Regions from separate parts of the Citrobacter sp. KH_055_1 genome, predicted to be linked through region 1. Evidence: predicted binding sites of a transcription regulator. Region 1 holds the regulator's gene; the other holds the start of a gene.
The links. The regulator Fur, encoded in region 1, represses iron uptake genes when iron is present. The targets are predictions, from matches to a motif close to ATAATAATGAGAACNACTATCAA.
Positions count from the first base shown of each region.

Region 1 (8,879 bases):
TTAAAGGATTAATTTGATTTTATGATATCGTAAATATAGCCGATTTCGCTGAACGGAATGGTGACACTATAGGTATCTTCTATGACACTAAAGGCATCCTGAATCATGCACAGTGTTTCTTTATCACTTTGACTAAGCGTCTGCTGTGCCGGGTAGTTCTCAAGAGGAATCTGACGAATCAAACGTTCCAGCATGCAGCTGGCATGGACATACAGGTTAATCTTCGTCTCATTGGCTAAGCGTTTTTTGAGTAATCTTTCGAGAGTACTGATACAGATATCAAGGTGCTCAAGGATTTTTCCGGTATCCAGAATCGTCAACTGAGCGATGACCCGCTTGAGCGAAAAGTTATGTACCAATCTGTCGTTGATGGTCTGAATCATATCGGTATCAGCAATGCCCTGGAAAACCGTTTCCAGGCGAACATCACCCCGGCCGCTGATCAGGTCATCCAATGAAATATAGGGAATAAAGGGGATATCCGGATTAGCTGTTCCGACAACAGCAATAATGTCATAGAACTGAGACAGTGACTGGCGGGAGGACTCTGAAAGCAGTAGCTGGTGGTCATAGGCGATAACATCCACCCCTGCTTCTTTCGGAATACTGTCTTCCAGCAATGTCTGTATTCGCTGCGCCGTACCCATTCCGGTATAGCAGCTGGTAATGATTACTGGACGTTTGACCTGCTCTGAATAGATGATTTTACTGTCATTCTTTTGGTAAGAGGTGACGTTCTCAACAATGCTTTCCAGCGGAGCGTTATCTAATAATAACTCACCGACGTGTAGCGCCATTGCCGTGGAGACATTATTAATAATGGCGACAGGGAAATGGATGCTTTTATTGAACTCAGAGTAAATATCCGTTAACGACCCCATATCTACCAGAATGACCAGCCCATTGGACATATCATTATCATTAATGTACTGCAGTATATTACTGGCGATATCTTTGATGGCCGTGTCGATAGGCATATCGAAGGAGGCAAAAAGGGTTTCACCCAACATGCGGTTCACGACATTGGCAATACTGCTGGCCGTTGCATAGCCATGTGCCAGAATGACCGCTTTGGTTCGTGGTGCAACGGTCACCATCTTCATACTTTTCAAATATAGCGTGAAGAAAACGTCATCTTCCTGGGTAATCTTGAGATCAAATCGCTGGGCGATCTGTGTTGATAACATACTCGCAATCAGGTTCTCTTCTGCCAAATGTTGGCTAATATACTGATGTAAATTTTTGAGCGTTTTTTTATGCGCCAGGATGCCGTCATTACCCTGCTTATTTTTAGTAAATAAATACCATGCTAAGCCGTACAGTCGATTACCGTTAAATTGGACCGAATGTTTGCTTTCTATCTGCTGAACAATATCCTGGATAGTATTGAGATGTGAATAAATGGCCGGGTGATCGTTTTGTGCCGTTGGGTTAAATATGATCTTATCGAACAGCGTATCGATTTCACGAGAGACTTCTGGGAGCAGTACATTTTCGCTATTTTGCTGAAACAGGCTGAAGATCTTATCCCAGAATTCACTAATAAAATAGTTCAACGGTACTACAGGGAGAACCAATTGCTGTAGCGTCATCGAAGGGGTAAATACGACAGCGGTTCCTACAACCTGGTGATTAATTTGCACACCATGCGGCATAAAGCTGTCTGGTAGATCGTCTAAGTGTAAAGAGAGGCACTGATCTGCTTGAGACTTTGCAAAACGCGTGGCACTCAGGCAGGTGATGGTATTTTTTAATTCACCGATATTTCCGCTGTAGATGTGTCGTTTTAAGACGTTCAGCACCTGTGGGGACAGTTTGATATTGCGCTTGAGCAGTTTCGACTCATGCAGGAAAAAGGCATAAATAAACTGGATTTTTTCCGCTTCACCGCGCTGTTCCAACGAAGGAATGGCAATATTCAGCGGGATACGACGTATAAACGTGTCCAGAAAATACTCTTTGGGCGAGACGGTTGTGGCGAAAACCAGTCTGACCTGAGCGCTGATTTCTTTTTCGCTTTCCCCCATGCGACGAAAACGCCCGGTATCCATAAAGGTGAATAACTTTTCCTGACCCTCCGGATGTAAGCGGTGGATCTCATCCAGAAATAGCACCCCTCCATCGGCTTTTTGCAGAAGTCCTTCGCTGGTTTTATCTGCCCCTGTAAATGCACCTTTGATATAGCCAAAGAGGTGACTCGAAAGTAATTCAGGGTTGTTGGCATATTGAGCACAATTGAACGCAATAAATGGCGCGGTGGGGGGCAGGATTTTCTTCTCCACAGCTCGCTGCCAGGATAATTGTGCCAGCATGCTCTTACCGCTGCCGGTCGGGCCATACAGCATTACTGACAGACCGTGAGGGGGATAACAGATCGCGGTATTCAATTTTTCTATAACGGGGACTAAACTTCCCTGGGAACCGATCAATCCGGCAAACGTGTCTTGTTGTTTATATTGATGCTTTTTTAGCTCAGCGGCGCCTGAGAAGACGGACTGACTGACACGAAAAAACTGTTCTTCAAAAACGGCTTTGTGCAGAAAATAGACGGGCCGGGTATTCAGTTTTATGACCAGATTATCGTCAATGAGCTGATTCAGATAGTGGCTGATGGTATTACGCTTCACATTGAAGTGTTCTGCCATCGTTTGGGCCGTATGAAAGTCGTCCAGCGAGTCAAAAGAAAAATGACGGGTCTCTTCTGCCAAAAATGCAAAGATCTCTTCTTTTAACACCGTGAGCCTCTTAACTGTTCCATGCGGGTTCTAACGTCTGGTGCGCATATAATAGTAACAAAAATAAAATGTTGTGGGACATCATGGCTCATTTGGAGTTTTTGAGCCATCACGTTTTCTACGCGTGTTATTTTGATTTAACCGCGGGGGAGGTTATCACATTTTGCGGATAGTCGGCGGATGGTTGGCGGTGATTGTGACTATTTCGTACTTAAATTTTACTGATACGTTAATCCCCGGCTCAACGTTGAGCGGGGGACTGACGTGATTCAAAACTTATTTTGCAACACCGTCGTGCGCATGCTCATCTTCGCGGCAATCGCCTTCAGCGCAGTGGCCGTAAAGATAGAGGCTATGATTCGTTAAACGAATACCATGTTTAGTGGCAATCTCACGCTGGCGCGCTTCGATAGAGTCATCGCTGAATTCGACCACTTTGCCACAGTCGAGGCAAATCAGGTGATCGTGATGATGCTGTTGAGTCAGTTCGAAGACGGACTTGCCCCCTTCGAAATTATGGCGGGTTACGATACCGGCATCATCAAACTGGTTCAGCACGCGATACACGGTCGCCAGACCAATCTCTTCACCCATGTCGATCAGGCGTTTATATAAGTCTTCCGCACTGACGTGATGGTTATCCGGTCCCTGAAGAACTTCCAGAATTTTTAAACGAGGAAGCGTTACTTTCAGGCCAGCCTTCTTTAATGCGGTATTGTTGTCAGTCATGCGGAATCTGTCCTGTAGCTAAACGGTTCACTTCATTAAAAGAAGTGACAGAAAATGCACTTGAGATAATGCGTATCATTATAGAACTGCCACGCCTAAATGAAAACTGCAAGCCTCTGGCAAATATTGTTAATCAAAACGTGGTATCGCCAACAAACACACTGTGCAATACCCGATTGGCATCCAGCCATTGTACAGGGTCAGGCGAGAAAGTTACAAATTTGTAGCAATTATTTTGATTGGTTTTATCTATTGATGCGGCACAGATGAAGATCTGCGCCGCACGAAATTAGGCGTTAATAATCTCGTCGAGATGCAGTTCCGCTGAAATCTGCTTAACCCATTTTTCAACGCGTTCTGCGGTCAGTTCAGGCTGGCGATCTTCATCGATAGCCAGGCCGACAAAGTGGTCGTCGTCAGCCAAACCTTTGGATGCTTCAAAGTGGTAACCCGCCGTTGGCCAGTGACCGACGATGGTTGCGCCGCGCGGTTCGATGATGTCGCGAATCGTGCCTAACGCATCGCAGAAATATTCTGCGTAATCTTCCTGATCGCCACAGCCAAACAAAGCAACCAGTTTACCGTTAAAATCAATGTCTTCGAGGGTCGGGAAGAAGTCGTCCCAGTCACACTGCGCTTCGCCGTAGTACCAGGTCGGGATGCCGAGCAGCAGAATGTCATACCCTTCCAGGTCTTCTTTGCTGCTTTTTGCAATGTCATGTACATCGGCAACGTCTTTACCAAGCTGTTTTTGAATCATTTTTGCGATGTTTTCGGTATTACCGGTGTCGCTGCCGAAAAAGATGCCAGTGATTGCCATGAGTAAAATAACCTCTTGAAACTTATTGAAATGGTGGTGGCGCATTGCCCACGGATAAGGGCAATCATAGCAGAACAGTCAGGCATGCGGAAACAGCAAACACGCTGGACTGCACTCTGTGCTACACGATTTATGATTTATACCCGTCATACTTCAAGCTGCATGTGCGTTGGCTTTCCTCGCTCACCCCAGTCACGTACTTATGTACACTCCTGGAGATTCGCTGCGTCGCCGCCTTGATGCAACTCGAATTATTTAGGGTATAGAGCAGAATTTCAGACTATGCCTGACCACGCAATGTGGCGAGTTGGATCATCAGCATTTCTTCAATGAGTTCACTGCGGCTCATATTACGCGCATCAGCCAGCTCATTCAGCGCGTCAACGGCGTCGGCGTTCAGTTTCAGTTCGACACGCTTAAGCCCACGAACTTTGTCGCGTTTAAGCTGATTACGTTTGTTAATACGTAACTGTTCATCACGCGAAAGCGGATTGGTTTTGGGTCGTCCCGGGCGACGCTCCTGCGCGAACAGATCTAATGTCGTACGGTCCGTTTGTTCTTTGGCCATGATCTTGGTGACTTCGGGGAAACAATCAGCCAGGCGTCTGCCCGGATGGATAGCGCGCCATCATACATCAGCAGGGGAGGCGCGCCAACGCCCACGCACGTAATCGCGCGCGGACGCTGAGTTTTTAATCAGTTAGCCTGTTCTGTCAGATAACGACGGATGGCGCGCAGCACGGCTTCGGGTTTTTCTGCATGCACCCAATGGCCCGCGCCGGCAATAACATGTGCCCGTGCCTGGGGAAATTGCGCCAGCAATGGGGCTCGATACGCTTCAGTAACGTACGGTGAGTTCCCCCCAGGGATGAACAGCGCCGGGTGATCCCAGGCCGGAATGGTTTCCCAGCCGACAATATGCGGATACTGATCCCACAATACCGGGACGTTAAAGCGCCATTCACCGTCTATAAATGATTTCAGCAGAAACTGGATCACGCCTTCTTCTTTAAGATGTTGGCGCATCACGCTAGCCGCCTGCTGGCGCGACGCGGCTTCTGCATCCGTCACCGCATTAATCGCCGCAAATATCTCATCGTGACGGCGGACCTGGTAATCAACCGGGGCAATATCGATAGCCACCAGCTTATCGATACGTTCCGGTGCCAGGGCGGTTAGCGCCATCACGGCTTTGCCCCCCATTGAATGGCCAATAAAGGTGGCTTTTTCTATCTGTTGGGCATCCAACGTATCCAGCAGATCTTGCGCCATCGCCGGGTAGTTCATCTCCGGAGAACGGGGGGAGAGGCCATGATTTCGCATATCAACCTGGATGATATTGTGATCGACAACCAGAGAGCGGGCCAGTATGCCCAGATTGTCCAGGCTGCCAAACAGCCCGTGCACCAGGACGATGGGAGAATTATTGTGCAGGTTTTGTGCAGATTGCGCTCGGATATTCAATTTCATGGCAAAGTTCTTTTTTTCACGCTAGCGGGTTAGGGTATCATGTTGACCATTCTGCCACACGGCTGCAACAACTACGGTTACTCCGAGTTTTTCCGGCCATCGGGCTTGACGCTATCCGCTGTTGGGATTTGCCTTTACACTACGCGTGTACAGTCCCAACAACTTGTATTCAGCTAAACACCGCACTGGATTAAGATGAAAACGATTGAAGTTGATGATGAACTCTATAGCTATATTGCCAGCCATACCAAGCATATCGGCGAGAGCGCATCCGACATTTTACGGCGTATGTTGAAGTTTTCCGCTGCATCACAGCCTGCCACGCCGGTGGTGAAAGACGTCCGCGCCGTGCAACCTGTCGTGGAAGCCAAGCCGGTTAACCCTGTAAAAGACAAAGTGCGCGCCATGCGTGAACTGCTGCTTTCCGATGAATATGCGGAACAGAAAAAAGCAGTGAATCGCTTTATGCTGGTGCTGTCTACACTCTATTCACTGGATCAACACGCGTTTGCCGAGGCAACAGAATCGTTGCATGGTCGCACGCGCGTCTATTTTGCAGCGGATGAACAGACGCTGCTGAAAAATGGTAATCAAACCAAGCCGAAACACGTGCCAGGCACGCCGTATTGGGTGATCACCAACACGAATACCGGCCGTAAATGCAGCATGGTTGAACACATCATGCAGTCAATGCAATTCCCTGCGGAATTGATTGAAAAGGTTTGCGGAACAATTTAATCCTTGCATTAGAAGGACCAGGCAATGGCAATCCACAATCGTGCAGGTCAACCTGCACAACAGAGTGATTTGATTAACGTCGCCCAACTGACGGCACAGTACTATGTACTGAAACCAGAAGCAGGGAATGCAGAGCACGCCGTTAAGTTCGGTACGTCCGGGCATCGCGGCAGTGCAGGTCGTCACAGTTTTAACGAACCGCACATTCTGGCTATCGCTCAAGCGATTGCTGAAGAACGTGCGAAAAACGGAATTACTGGCCCTTGTTATGTGGGCAAGGACACTCACGCGCTGTCTGAACCGGCATTTATCTCTGTACTGGAAGTGCTGGCGGCAAACGGTGTTGATGTCATCGTGCAGGAAAATAACGGCTATACGCCAACGCCCGCCGTGTCTAACGCTATCCTGGTCCACAACAAAAAAGGCGGCCCGTTGGCTGACGGTATTGTGATCACACCGTCCCATAACCCGCCGGAAGATGGCGGGATTAAATACAACCCGCCAAACGGTGGTCCGGCAGATACTAACGTCACTAAAGTGGTGGAAGACAGGGCCAATGCACTACTGGCCGATGACCTTAACGGCGTGAAACGTATTTCACTGGATGCGGCGCTGGCGTCGGGTCACGTGAAAGAACAGGATCTGGTGCAACCGTTCGTTGAAGGATTGGCAGACATCGTCGATATGGCCGCGATCCAGAAAGCGGGCCTGACGCTGGGTGTTGATCCGCTGGGTGGCTCCGGTATCGAATACTGGAAGCGTATTGCTGAGCACTACAAACTGAATCTGACCATCGTTAACGATCAGGTTGATCAGACCTTCCGCTTTATGCATCTCGACAAAGATGGCGCCATCCGTATGGACTGCTCTTCTGAGTGTGCCATGGCGGGTCTGTTGGCGCTGCGTGATAAGTTCGATCTGGCGTTTGCCAACGATCCGGACTACGACCGTCACGGCATTGTTACCCCGGCTGGGTTGATGAACCCGAACCATTATCTGGCGGTGGCAATCAACTACCTGTTCCAGCATCGTCCGCAGTGGGGCAAAGAGGTTGCTGTCGGTAAAACGCTGGTGTCCTCCGCGATGATTGACCGCGTGGTGAATGACCTGGGTCGCAAGCTGGTGGAAGTGCCGGTTGGCTTTAAATGGTTCGTTGACGGTCTGTTTGACGGCAGCTTTGGCTTTGGCGGTGAAGAGAGCGCGGGCGCGTCATTCCTGCGTTTCGACGGTACGCCATGGTCGACGGACAAAGACGGGATCATCATGTGCCTGCTGGCGGCGGAAATTACCGCGGTTACCGGTAAAAATCCGCAGGAACACTATAATGAACTGGCCGCGCGCTTTGGTGCGCCAAGCTACAACCGTTTACAGGCTCCCGCGACGTCTGCGCAGAAAGCTGCGCTGTCTAAACTGTCTCCGGAAATGGTTAGCGCCAGTACGCTTGCCGGTGACCCGATCACTGCACGTCTGACCGCTGCACCAGGTAACGGTGCCTCCATTGGCGGTCTGAAGGTGATGACCGACAACGGCTGGTTTGCCGCACGCCCGTCCGGCACCGAGGACGCCTACAAGATTTACTGTGAAAGCTTCCTCGGCGCTGAGCATCGCCAGCAGATTGAGAAAGAAGCGGTTGAGATTGTCAGCGAAGTGCTGAAAAACGCATAAGGCGTAGACCGGATGACGATGCTCGCGTCGCCATCCGGCATGAATTATAAAAGCCGGATAGCTTATATGCTGATCCGGCTTTTTTATTCAGCATCTGTTCACGGCATAAATCGATAGCCGATCCCGGTTTCGGTAATAAAGTGACGTGGACGGGCCGGGTCCAGCTCGAGCTTCTGGCGCAAGTGCCCCATATAGATTCGCAGGTAGTGGCTGTGCTCGACGGCATTGGGTCCCCATACCTGGTTTAACAACTGGCGTTGGGTGAGCACTTTACCCGCGTTGTTCAGCAGGACCGCAAGCAGGCGAAACTCAATCGGCGTCAGATGTATTTCCTCTTCACCACGGTGTACCAGCCGCGCGGCAATATCCACTTTAATGTTTGAGAATTGAACCACCGGTTCGGGCGTTTGCCCGGTTGCGTGGCGGCGTAAGGCCACGCGTAAACGCGCCTGCAGCTCGCCAATACCAAACGGTTTGCTGAGATAATCATCGGCACCGGCGTCCAGCGCGGCGATTTTGTCGCTCTCCTCACTGCGGGCAGAAAGCACAATCACCGGGATGGCACTCCATTGTCGCAGGTCGCGAATAAAATCGATGCCGTCACCGTCCGGCAGGCCGAGATCGAGAATGATGAGATCGGGTTTTCGCGTGGCCGCTTCCAGCAGGCCACGTTGCAGCGTTTCTGCTTCGTAAACGCGCAGGCCATCGGCTTCCAGCGCGGT
Region 1 is NZ_CM174473.1:3,314,907-3,323,785, reverse strand. Features, by position in the region: gene AC3ITF_RS15760 (sigma-54-dependent transcriptional regulator) at 9-2,735, opposite strand; gene fur (ferric iron uptake transcriptional regulator) at 3,012-3,464, opposite strand; gene AC3ITF_RS15750 (ryhB-regulated fur leader peptide) at 3,457-3,543, opposite strand; gene fldA (flavodoxin FldA) at 3,754-4,284, opposite strand; gene ybfE (LexA regulated protein) at 4,565-4,852, opposite strand; gene ybfF (esterase) at 4,981-5,754, opposite strand; gene seqA (replication initiation negative regulator SeqA) at 5,950-6,492, shown strand; gene pgm (phosphoglucomutase (alpha-D-glucose-1,6-bisphosphate-dependent)) at 6,517-8,157, shown strand; gene kdpE (two-component system response regulator KdpE) at 8,256-8,879, opposite strand, start outside.

Region 2 (8,879 bases), 1.3 Mb from region 1:
CGTGCTGGATAACGCCGCCTTTGAAGCCGAGCAGATGGGCAAATCGTTCACAGTTAACTTCCCGCCAGGGCCGTGGCCGCTGTACGGTAACCCGAATACGCTGGAAAGTGCGCTGGAGAACATTGTTCGCAACGCCCTGCGCTACTCACACACCAGGATTGAAGTGGGCTTCGCGGTGGATAAAGACGGGATTACCATCACCGTGGACGATGATGGTCCGGGCGTGAGCCCCGAAGACAGAGAACAGATTTTCCGTCCGTTCTATCGTACCGATGAAGCGCGCGATCGCGAATCTGGCGGTACTGGTCTGGGTCTGGCAATTGTTGAAACCGCTATTCAGCAGCATCGTGGCTGGGTCAAGGCCGAAGACAGCCCATTGGGTGGTCTGCGCCTGGTGCTGTGGCTGCCGCTGTATAAACGTGCGTAATTGTGCCTGTTGCGCCGGATGACGATGCTAACGCATCTTATCCGGCCGACAGGTTCAATAATCGCCTTATTTTCCCCACAATCTCCGCGAATTATCTTCGATCTTGCCGCTTAAGCGGCGTTTCTGCATGGTTCTGGTCCAGCTCTTTGACAGCCCCGCCGCCGACAGCAAACGGTGATACTGGTCGTCATCAAACGGCATATGCCAGGCAATGGCGATGGCCTCTTGCACGCTAACGTCACTCACACGAGACGCCAGTACCAGCGGCGCATCCGCCGATACCATGCCGGGTGCGATAACGCTGCACAACCAGCCGGTCTTGCCCGCATCCTGCATCTGGCTTGCCATGTCGCTAATAGCAAAATGAAAATTCAGCTTAAAACACGGCGAGCGTGGCTGTGTGACCTGAATCAGCGCCTCACCCCACTGGAAGATATCACCAATAAAAACATTCTCTTCCGTCATGCCCTGCGTTGACAGGTTCTCGCCAAAAGCGGGCGCGACAAACAACTCTGCCTGTTCAGGAAAAGCCTGTCGCCAGTGTAGGTAGTGTTCACGCGGATAGTGGCACAGCGCGCGGTCCGGCCCACCGTGAATTTTCGTTTCTGCCTGTTCATCCCCTGCCAACCCTAATTCGGTCAGCATCAGCTCGCCATCGACCTGAACTTTCGCAATCGCACTGGGGCGGCTTCCCGTGTAATCCCGAATCTTGCCTGCAAATACATCAACCGGATATCGCATCTGTTCCCTCTCCCGATAACTTTTCCCCATTACACCCTATTTATTCTACCCTATTCGCTCAAAATGAGAGCACGGTTGGTGTGAAACGTAGGGACACATGCTATCAATGTAAGTTGGTTTTGAAACAACATTTCAATTAAGGAGTCGACAACGTGACGGGTCAATCGCAATTTGCTGGCGTCTGGTGTCCTTCCATTACGCCAATGGACAATGACGGCAAGATCGATTTCAACGGTCTGAGCCAGCATCTCAAACGCCTTACCGAGGCACAGATCGACGTTATTTTGCTGATGGGAAGCATTGGGGAATTTGCCTCCTTTACGCTCGACGAAAGGCTGCAGTTGATCCGTGAAGCCCGAGCTATGAGCTCGCTGAAGATGGTCGCCAACGTCTCATCCACCTGCCAGAATGATGTGCTACTGATGGCGCAGGAAGCGTATCACGCGGGATACGATGCCGTCATGATCCTGCCACCTTACTATTACGGACAAACGGCAACGCAGCTGCTGAGCTACTTCCGCCAGTTAGGGCAACAACTCAGCGGTCAATGGTTTGCCTATAACTTCCCGGCCCGTACCGGCTGTGATTTAACACCTGAGCTGGTTGCTACCCTGGCCGGGGAATTCCCGAACTTCGCCGGTATCAAAGACACCGTGGACTGCCAGTCCCATACCCGCAGTATGATTCAGACCACCCGCGCTGTACGCAAAGATTTTGCCGTACTCTCCGGCTACGACGAATATTACATCCCCAACCTGCTGGCAGGCGGCGCGGGGATTATTTCTGGCCTAAATAACGTGATGCCTGAGCTGTTTGTCCACGCACGCGAGGCGTTTAAACAGGGCGACCTGGCGGCGTTGCGTGATATTCAGGATAAGATTGGCACGTACATGTCCATCTACGCTATTGGCGAGGATTTTGTCACCACCATTAAAACCGTGGTGTCGCGTAAGTTTGGCTATTGCACCGGCGTTTCGCGTAATGCAGGTGGGGAGTTAAACGAGGACCAATGCCGAATAATTGATGAGGTGTTTGGGCGTTAATATTACCCGGCCCGCATCATGATGTGGGCCGGGTAAGTGCATCAGGCAATACAGCGTTACCGCTCTACGCCATCAGGCTGTATGGGGCTTATTTTTTCGCTGCGAAACGCGCGGCAGCTTCGTCCCAGTTAACCACGTCCCAGAATGCTTTGATGTAGTCCGGGCGACGGTTCTGGAATTTCAGGTAGTAAGCGTGTTCCCAAACGTCCAGGCCCACGATCGGGAAGCCGGAAGCGCCAGAGATAGCCTCACCCATCAGCGGGGAATCCTGGTTGGCAGTAGAAACCACAGCCAGTTTGTCACCTTTCAGTACCAGCCATGCCCAGCCAGAACCGAAACGGGTTGCCGCTGCTTTTTCAAATTCAGCTTTGAAGTTATCAACAGAGCCAAAGTCGCGTTCGATAGCCGCTTTCAGGTCACCCTGCAGCGTAGTACCGGTTTTCAGACCTTTCCAGAACAGGCTGTGGTTAGCGTGGCCGCCTGCGTTGTTACGCAGTACGGTTTTCTTATCCGCTGGCAGCTGATCCAGTTTAGTGATCAGCTCTTCAACAGGCAGGCTAGCGAATTCAGGCAGGCTTTCCAGCGCAGCGTTCGCGTTGTTTACATAGGCCTGGTGGTGCTTGGTATGGTGGATTTCCATCGTCTGCTTATCAAAGTGCGGTTCAAGGGCATCATAAGCGTACGGCAGGGATGGCAGTGTATAACTCATAATCATCTCCAGTATTGTCGGGCGGCCAGTGTTAACGCCGCGTAAGCAGTTGAGTCATTATAGTTAATTAAATGATATTGAAAATGATTATCAATGCCGCACTTTTTACAGGGCTATTGCAAGATGAAAATGTGAGCGCCACCGGGAAAATCAGGCGAATTTTGCCAACCTGCGTAGGAAACAGGCAGCGACATAAAGGACATGGGAGACAAAGCACGAGATAGTCTGCGGATTATCTCACAAGGAAATATTGCTATGTCTGTCAACATCGCCCTTTTCGGAATCGGCCTCGACACATACTGGCCCCAGTTTGCTGGCCTGGAGTCACGCTTGCAGGGTTACCTGCAAACGATTGATGAGCGTCTGACGGCGCAACAGGCCACCGTCATTAATGGCGGCCTGATTGATAACGTCGATAAAGCCGATGATCTTATCAGGCGATTACAACAGCAGCCGGTCGATGCGGTCTGTCTTTACATTAGCACCTACGCACTCAGCGCAACGGTTCTACCCCTTGTACAGAGTATCAATAAGCCAGTTATTATTATGGCCCTACAGCCGGAGCCTGGTCTGCCCTATTCGGCAATCCGCCAAATTCCCGATCGGGGCGGACGTACTGGAGAGTGGCTGGCGCACTGCCAGGCCTGCAGCGCGCCCGAACTGGCAAACGTATTTAATCGTGCGAATATCCGCTTTCAGTTGATTGTTGGTGCGTTACAGGGCGATGAGTACGTCTGGCAACAAATGGCACAGTGGCTACAGGCCCTTAATGCCCGCCAGATGCTGGCAAACTGTCAGGTCGGCGTACTCGGACACTATTATGACGGCATGGTGGACGTTTACAGCAATATGACGAACCTGTCCGCCAAATTGGGCGTACGCTTTAAGCCACTGGAAATGTGTGAGCTGGCGGAATACCGCGAGCAGGTCAGCGAGACAGATCTCAGCGTCAAACAACAGGAAATGTACCGTGTGCTTCAGCTGGATCCGACATGCGAACCGGCAGAGCTTGATCGCGCACTCACCACCGCCTGCGCCATGGATAAACTGATTGCCCAGAACACACTCGGTGCACTGGCCTACTACTACGAAGGTAGAAACGGCAATGCTTACGAGAACATCATCACCTCAATCATTCTTGGCAACACACTACTCACCCACCGTGGTATTCCCGTGGCAGGTGAATATGAAATCAAAAATGTACTGGCGATGAAAATTCAGCAGCTTCTGGGGGCGGGTGGTTCATTCTCTGAGCCATATGGAATTGAATTTATTGATGATGTTGTATTGTGGGGACATGATGGCCCGGCGCACCCGCTGATGGCCGATGGTCCGGTGCGTCTGGTTCCGCTGCCGGTTTATCATGGTAAACCGGGTAAAGGTGTGTCTATCCAGATGACCGTGAAACCGGGCCCGGTAACCTTTCTTTCGGTCATTGAAGATGCCGAAAACGGGGTGCGTTTGCAGTATGCCGAAGGGGAAGCAGTGGCAGGTGAAGTCCTGGATATCGGCAATACCAACAGCCGCTATCGCTTCCCGTTATCGGCTCGCGATTTCACCACACAATGGTGCATGGGCGGTCCAGCCCATCATTGCAGCATTGGCCTTGGTCATCATGGTGAGGTACTGGAAAAACTCGCCTGGCTACTGGGTATTCAGACGGTAAAAATCTGCTAACCCTTAATATTATCGCCCTTCTCAAAAAAGAGGGGCGGATCAGCATTTGTGATCAACATCCTTTTCATCCCCTGAATTTTGCCAGCATTGCCCATCCTACGGCAGCATGCTGAAGGTTAATTCATTGCTCACTCTTTAGACTTTTGAATATCAAAACGGGTGATTTTCATCCAGCCAGAACGACAATTTAAAAGGAACCAGAATGGGTAACGCAATTACGATGGGGATATTATGGCATCTTATCGGTGCCGCTAGTGCCGCTTGTTTTTATGCCCCTTTTAAAAAGGTACAACACTGGTCCTGGGAGACCATGTGGTCCATAGGCGGTTTTGTTTCATGGTTGATCCTGCCCTGGCTCGTCAGCGCAATCCTGCTGCCAGACTTCTGGGCCTATTACAGTTCATTCAGCGCATCCACACTACTGCCGGTATTTTTATTCGGCGCAATGTGGGGGATCGGTAATATCAACTATGGCCTGACCATGCGCTATCTCGGCATGTCGATGGGGATCGGCATCGCTATCGGCATTACGCTGATTGTTGGCACCTTAATGACACCAATCATTGCCGGTAAATTTGACGTGCTCATCGGCACTCCGGGTGGGCGTATGACCCTGCTTGGTGTGCTGGTCGCGCTGATCGGCGTGGCGATAGTCACTCGAGCAGGACAGTTAAAAGAACGCAAGATGGGTATCAAAGCCGAAGAGTTCAACCTGAAAAAAGGTCTAATACTGGCGGTGATGTGCGGCTTTTTCTCCGCAGGGATGTCCTTTGCCATGGATGCGGCTAAACCGATGCACGAAGCCGCCGCTGCGCTCGGTATCGATCCTTTGTATGTCGCTCTGCCAAGCTACGTAGTCATTATGGGAGGCGGTGCGGTGATCAACCTGGGATTCTGCTTCATTCGTCTGGCAAAAATGAAGAACCTGTCGGTAAAAGCCGACTTCTCGTTAGCAAAACCACTTATTATCAGCAACATCCTGTTCTCGGCCCTTGCCGGTCTGATGTGGTATCTCCAGTTCTTCTTTTACGCCTGGGGCCATGCCAAAATTCCGGCGCAGTATGACTACATGAGCTGGATGCTGCACATGAGTTTCTACGTCCTGTGCGGCGGTATCGTCGGCCTGATCATGAAAGAGTGGAGCAATGCGGGAAAACGCCCTGTCAGCGTGCTGAGCCTCGGCTGCGTGGTGATTATCCTTGCCGCAAACATTGTCGGTCTGGGAATGGCCAGCTAGTCCTGCGGATTACTGAGATGACGCCACTGGCTCGGCGTCATCCCGGTTTCTCGCGTAAACACCACCGAAAAGTAGTTACTGTCCTCAAAGCCACAACGCATAGAAATCTCACCAATCATCAACTTGCTATGTTGCAGCAAATACTGAGCGTGGCAGACCCGCACCTGTCGAAGATACTGGTTGATGGTCATTCCAGTCTGGCTGCGAAACTGCTGACGCAGCACGCGCTCGCTGCACTGCTCCCGTTGACAGAATTTATCCAGTTCAAAGGTATGCTCATGGCTGCCGGCCAGCGCAGTGATCAGCTTATCCAGCAGTGTCTCACTGGTGGTGGCCGGGAGCCTATCCGTGGCATAACGATGGCGCTTGAGAAGCGTCACCAACTGTCCGAACAACAGCTCCGCCATATCATTACATAACGGATCGCGCTGCTGGCTTTCGTGTTCCAGTTGGCTAATCACCTGTCGAGCCTGAGCCATACCGGCACTGCCCAGCCGCCAGTGGGGCTGGCACGGCGTGCCGTTGTTAAAACCGGGGATCACATCTTCCCATCCCAGATTCAGCGTCAACCGCTCAGGGCAGTAGATAATATTCTGCAGGACGAGGTCGTTAACAGAGGTGTACGAGTGTTTGTCTGCGGCGCGAATGTAAAACAGATCGCCACGGGTTATTCGATACGGCCGATCGTTGAGAACATGCAGACCATTGCCACGCCAGACCATCACCAGCTCACAAAACTCATGAGTATGTTCGGCAAACACATCCTGCGGATAGCGATCGGCGACGGCGACGGCCTGCTGTTCGCTCGCAAAAAAGTCTGATTTCAGAAGGACTAGCTGATTCGCCACCACATCACCTCAACCTGAACGCTTGCCGGATGCGCTGCGCTTATTCGGCCTACAGGGCATTCATGTAGGCCGGACAAGGCGCAGCCGCCATCCGGCATTAAAGGGTATGATTATCAGCAAACGGACGGTAAAAAACGTTGATAGCTTTCGCGTTACTGGAGGCTGCTTCCGGCCATGACGTCGCGGCCCTGGCGAATATCGCGCGGTGACCAGTTAAACTCCCGGCGAAATAGCGTCGAAAAGTGGTTACTGTCGCCAAAACCGCAGCGATAAGCGATGTCCGTAACGCTGTCATCGCTATGGCGCAATAAGTGCCGTGCTTTGATTAGCCGCAGGCGATTGAGATAGCGCTGCGGCGTCAGCCCGGTTTGCTGTTTGAGCTGGCGGTGCAAGGTGCGTAAAGAGAGCGAAAACTGCTCAGCCACCGCATCCCAGCAGACTTCGTCGGCAAAATTATCTTCCAGCCACGCCATCAGCCGGTTTAGTCGCGCATCGTTATCCGCTGCCGCTTCCATCAGACTACTTTTGCGTAGCAGCACCAGCAGTTGCATAAACAGGATCTCGCGATTGGCCGCCGTCGGCGTATCCATCTCCTCACCAAGATGCTCTATTTGCCCCACCAAGTGACGGACCTGCTGCAGTACGCCCTGATTCACGCGCCAGTGGGACGGATACTGACCGTTCTGCTCCTGAGGTAACAACTGGTTTAACCCGGCCAGAAACTGAAACGCATCAGGGGAACGATACAGTACATTTGTCAGGCACAGGTTGTCAGTATGTTCATATAAGTGTCTGTCATGATCGCGGACAAAACAGACCGTCCCGCCGCTAATGGTGTAGGGCTGTCCATTGAAAACATGAATACCTGTTCCATGCTCAACTATCACAATTTCATGAAAATCATGATGATGCTCGGGAAAAGCAGTCTGGGGCAGTCGCGGTTCGATCGCCACAGGCGCTTTACCTGTCGGAAAAAAATCCACGCAATGCAGTACGGTCATGATGACTTCCTTCCAGATCAAATGAACATGGCTGCATAGTAATTAAGGGTTATGACCCTCACCTTAAATTTTTGACGCCAAAGTGCGTAAACACGGTTAATTCTTCAAGAAACGACAGGAAAGATCGGGAAATGCGGAAGGGGTCACATCAGACAAAATCCCGCCCATTACACGAAACTGTGAACAGCATCACGTTCACCTTTGCCATGCTGCCAGCGGCTTATTGTGACTGTCACTAACAAGAAGGTACGCCGTTCCAGGGGTTCTTAGACTGAGTGCAATAAAACTCAGAAGGACCTCGCTATGACTCTTCGCCATTGTGTCGCTGTCGATCTCGGCGCATCCAGCGGACGCGTAATGCTGGCACGTTACGACAGTGACCACCGCACCCTGACGCTGCGTGAAATCCACCGTTTCGCGAACTGTCTGCAAAAAACAGACGGTTTTGACACCTGGGATATCGACAGCCTGGAAAACGACATTCGCCTGGGGCTGAAGAAGGTCTGCGATCAAGGCATCCTGATTGACAGCATCGGGATTGATACCTGGGGCGTGGATTACGTCCTGATCGGTAAAGACGGTCAGCGCGTCGGTCTGCCGGTCTCTTACCGCGACAGCCGCACTACCGGCGTGATGTCGCAAGCCTTAGCGCAACTGGGTAACAGCGAGATCTATCGTCGGAGCGGCATTCAGTTTCTGCCCTTTAACACCCTGTATCAGCTCCGCGCGCTGGTCGAACAGCAGCCAGAGCTGGTCCCGCAGGTGGCGCATGCCCTGATGATCCCCGACTACTTCGGCTACCGCCTGACCGGCGAAATGAACTGGGAATATACCAACGCCACCACTACGCAGTTGGTCAATATCAACACCGACGACTGGGATGACACCCTGCTGGCATGGACCGGCGCAGACAAAGCCTGGTTTGGTCGCCCAACGCATCCGGGGAACGTGATTGGTCACTGGATCTGCCCGCAGAAAAATCAGATCCCGGTGGTTGCCGTCGCCAGCCACGACACCGCCAGCGCGGTCATCGCTTCACCGCTGGCCGATAACAACAGCGCTTATCTCTCTTCCGGCACCTGGTCCCTGATGGGGTTTGAGAGCAAAACACCGTATGCCAACGAGGCCGCGCTGGCGGCAAATATCACCAACGAAGGCGGCGCGGAAGGACGTTACCGCGTGCTGAAAAATATTAT
Region 2 is NZ_CM174473.1:4,566,283-4,575,161, forward strand. Features, by position in the region: gene cpxA (envelope stress sensor histidine kinase CpxA) at 1-427, shown strand, start outside; gene yiiM (6-hydroxyaminopurine reductase) at 494-1,168, opposite strand; gene AC3ITF_RS21430 (dihydrodipicolinate synthase family protein) at 1,321-2,211, shown strand; gene sodA (superoxide dismutase [Mn]) at 2,300-2,920, opposite strand; gene AC3ITF_RS21440 (L-fucose/L-arabinose isomerase family protein) at 3,176-4,597, shown strand; gene rhaT (L-rhamnose/proton symporter RhaT) at 4,800-5,834, shown strand; gene rhaR (HTH-type transcriptional activator RhaR) at 5,831-6,682, opposite strand; gene rhaS (HTH-type transcriptional activator RhaS) at 6,835-7,683, opposite strand; gene rhaB (rhamnulokinase) at 7,987-8,879, shown strand, end outside.
Region 2: a site for Fur is predicted at 2,992-3,014, ahead of sodA (superoxide dismutase [Mn]). Genes of this name have one in related genera too.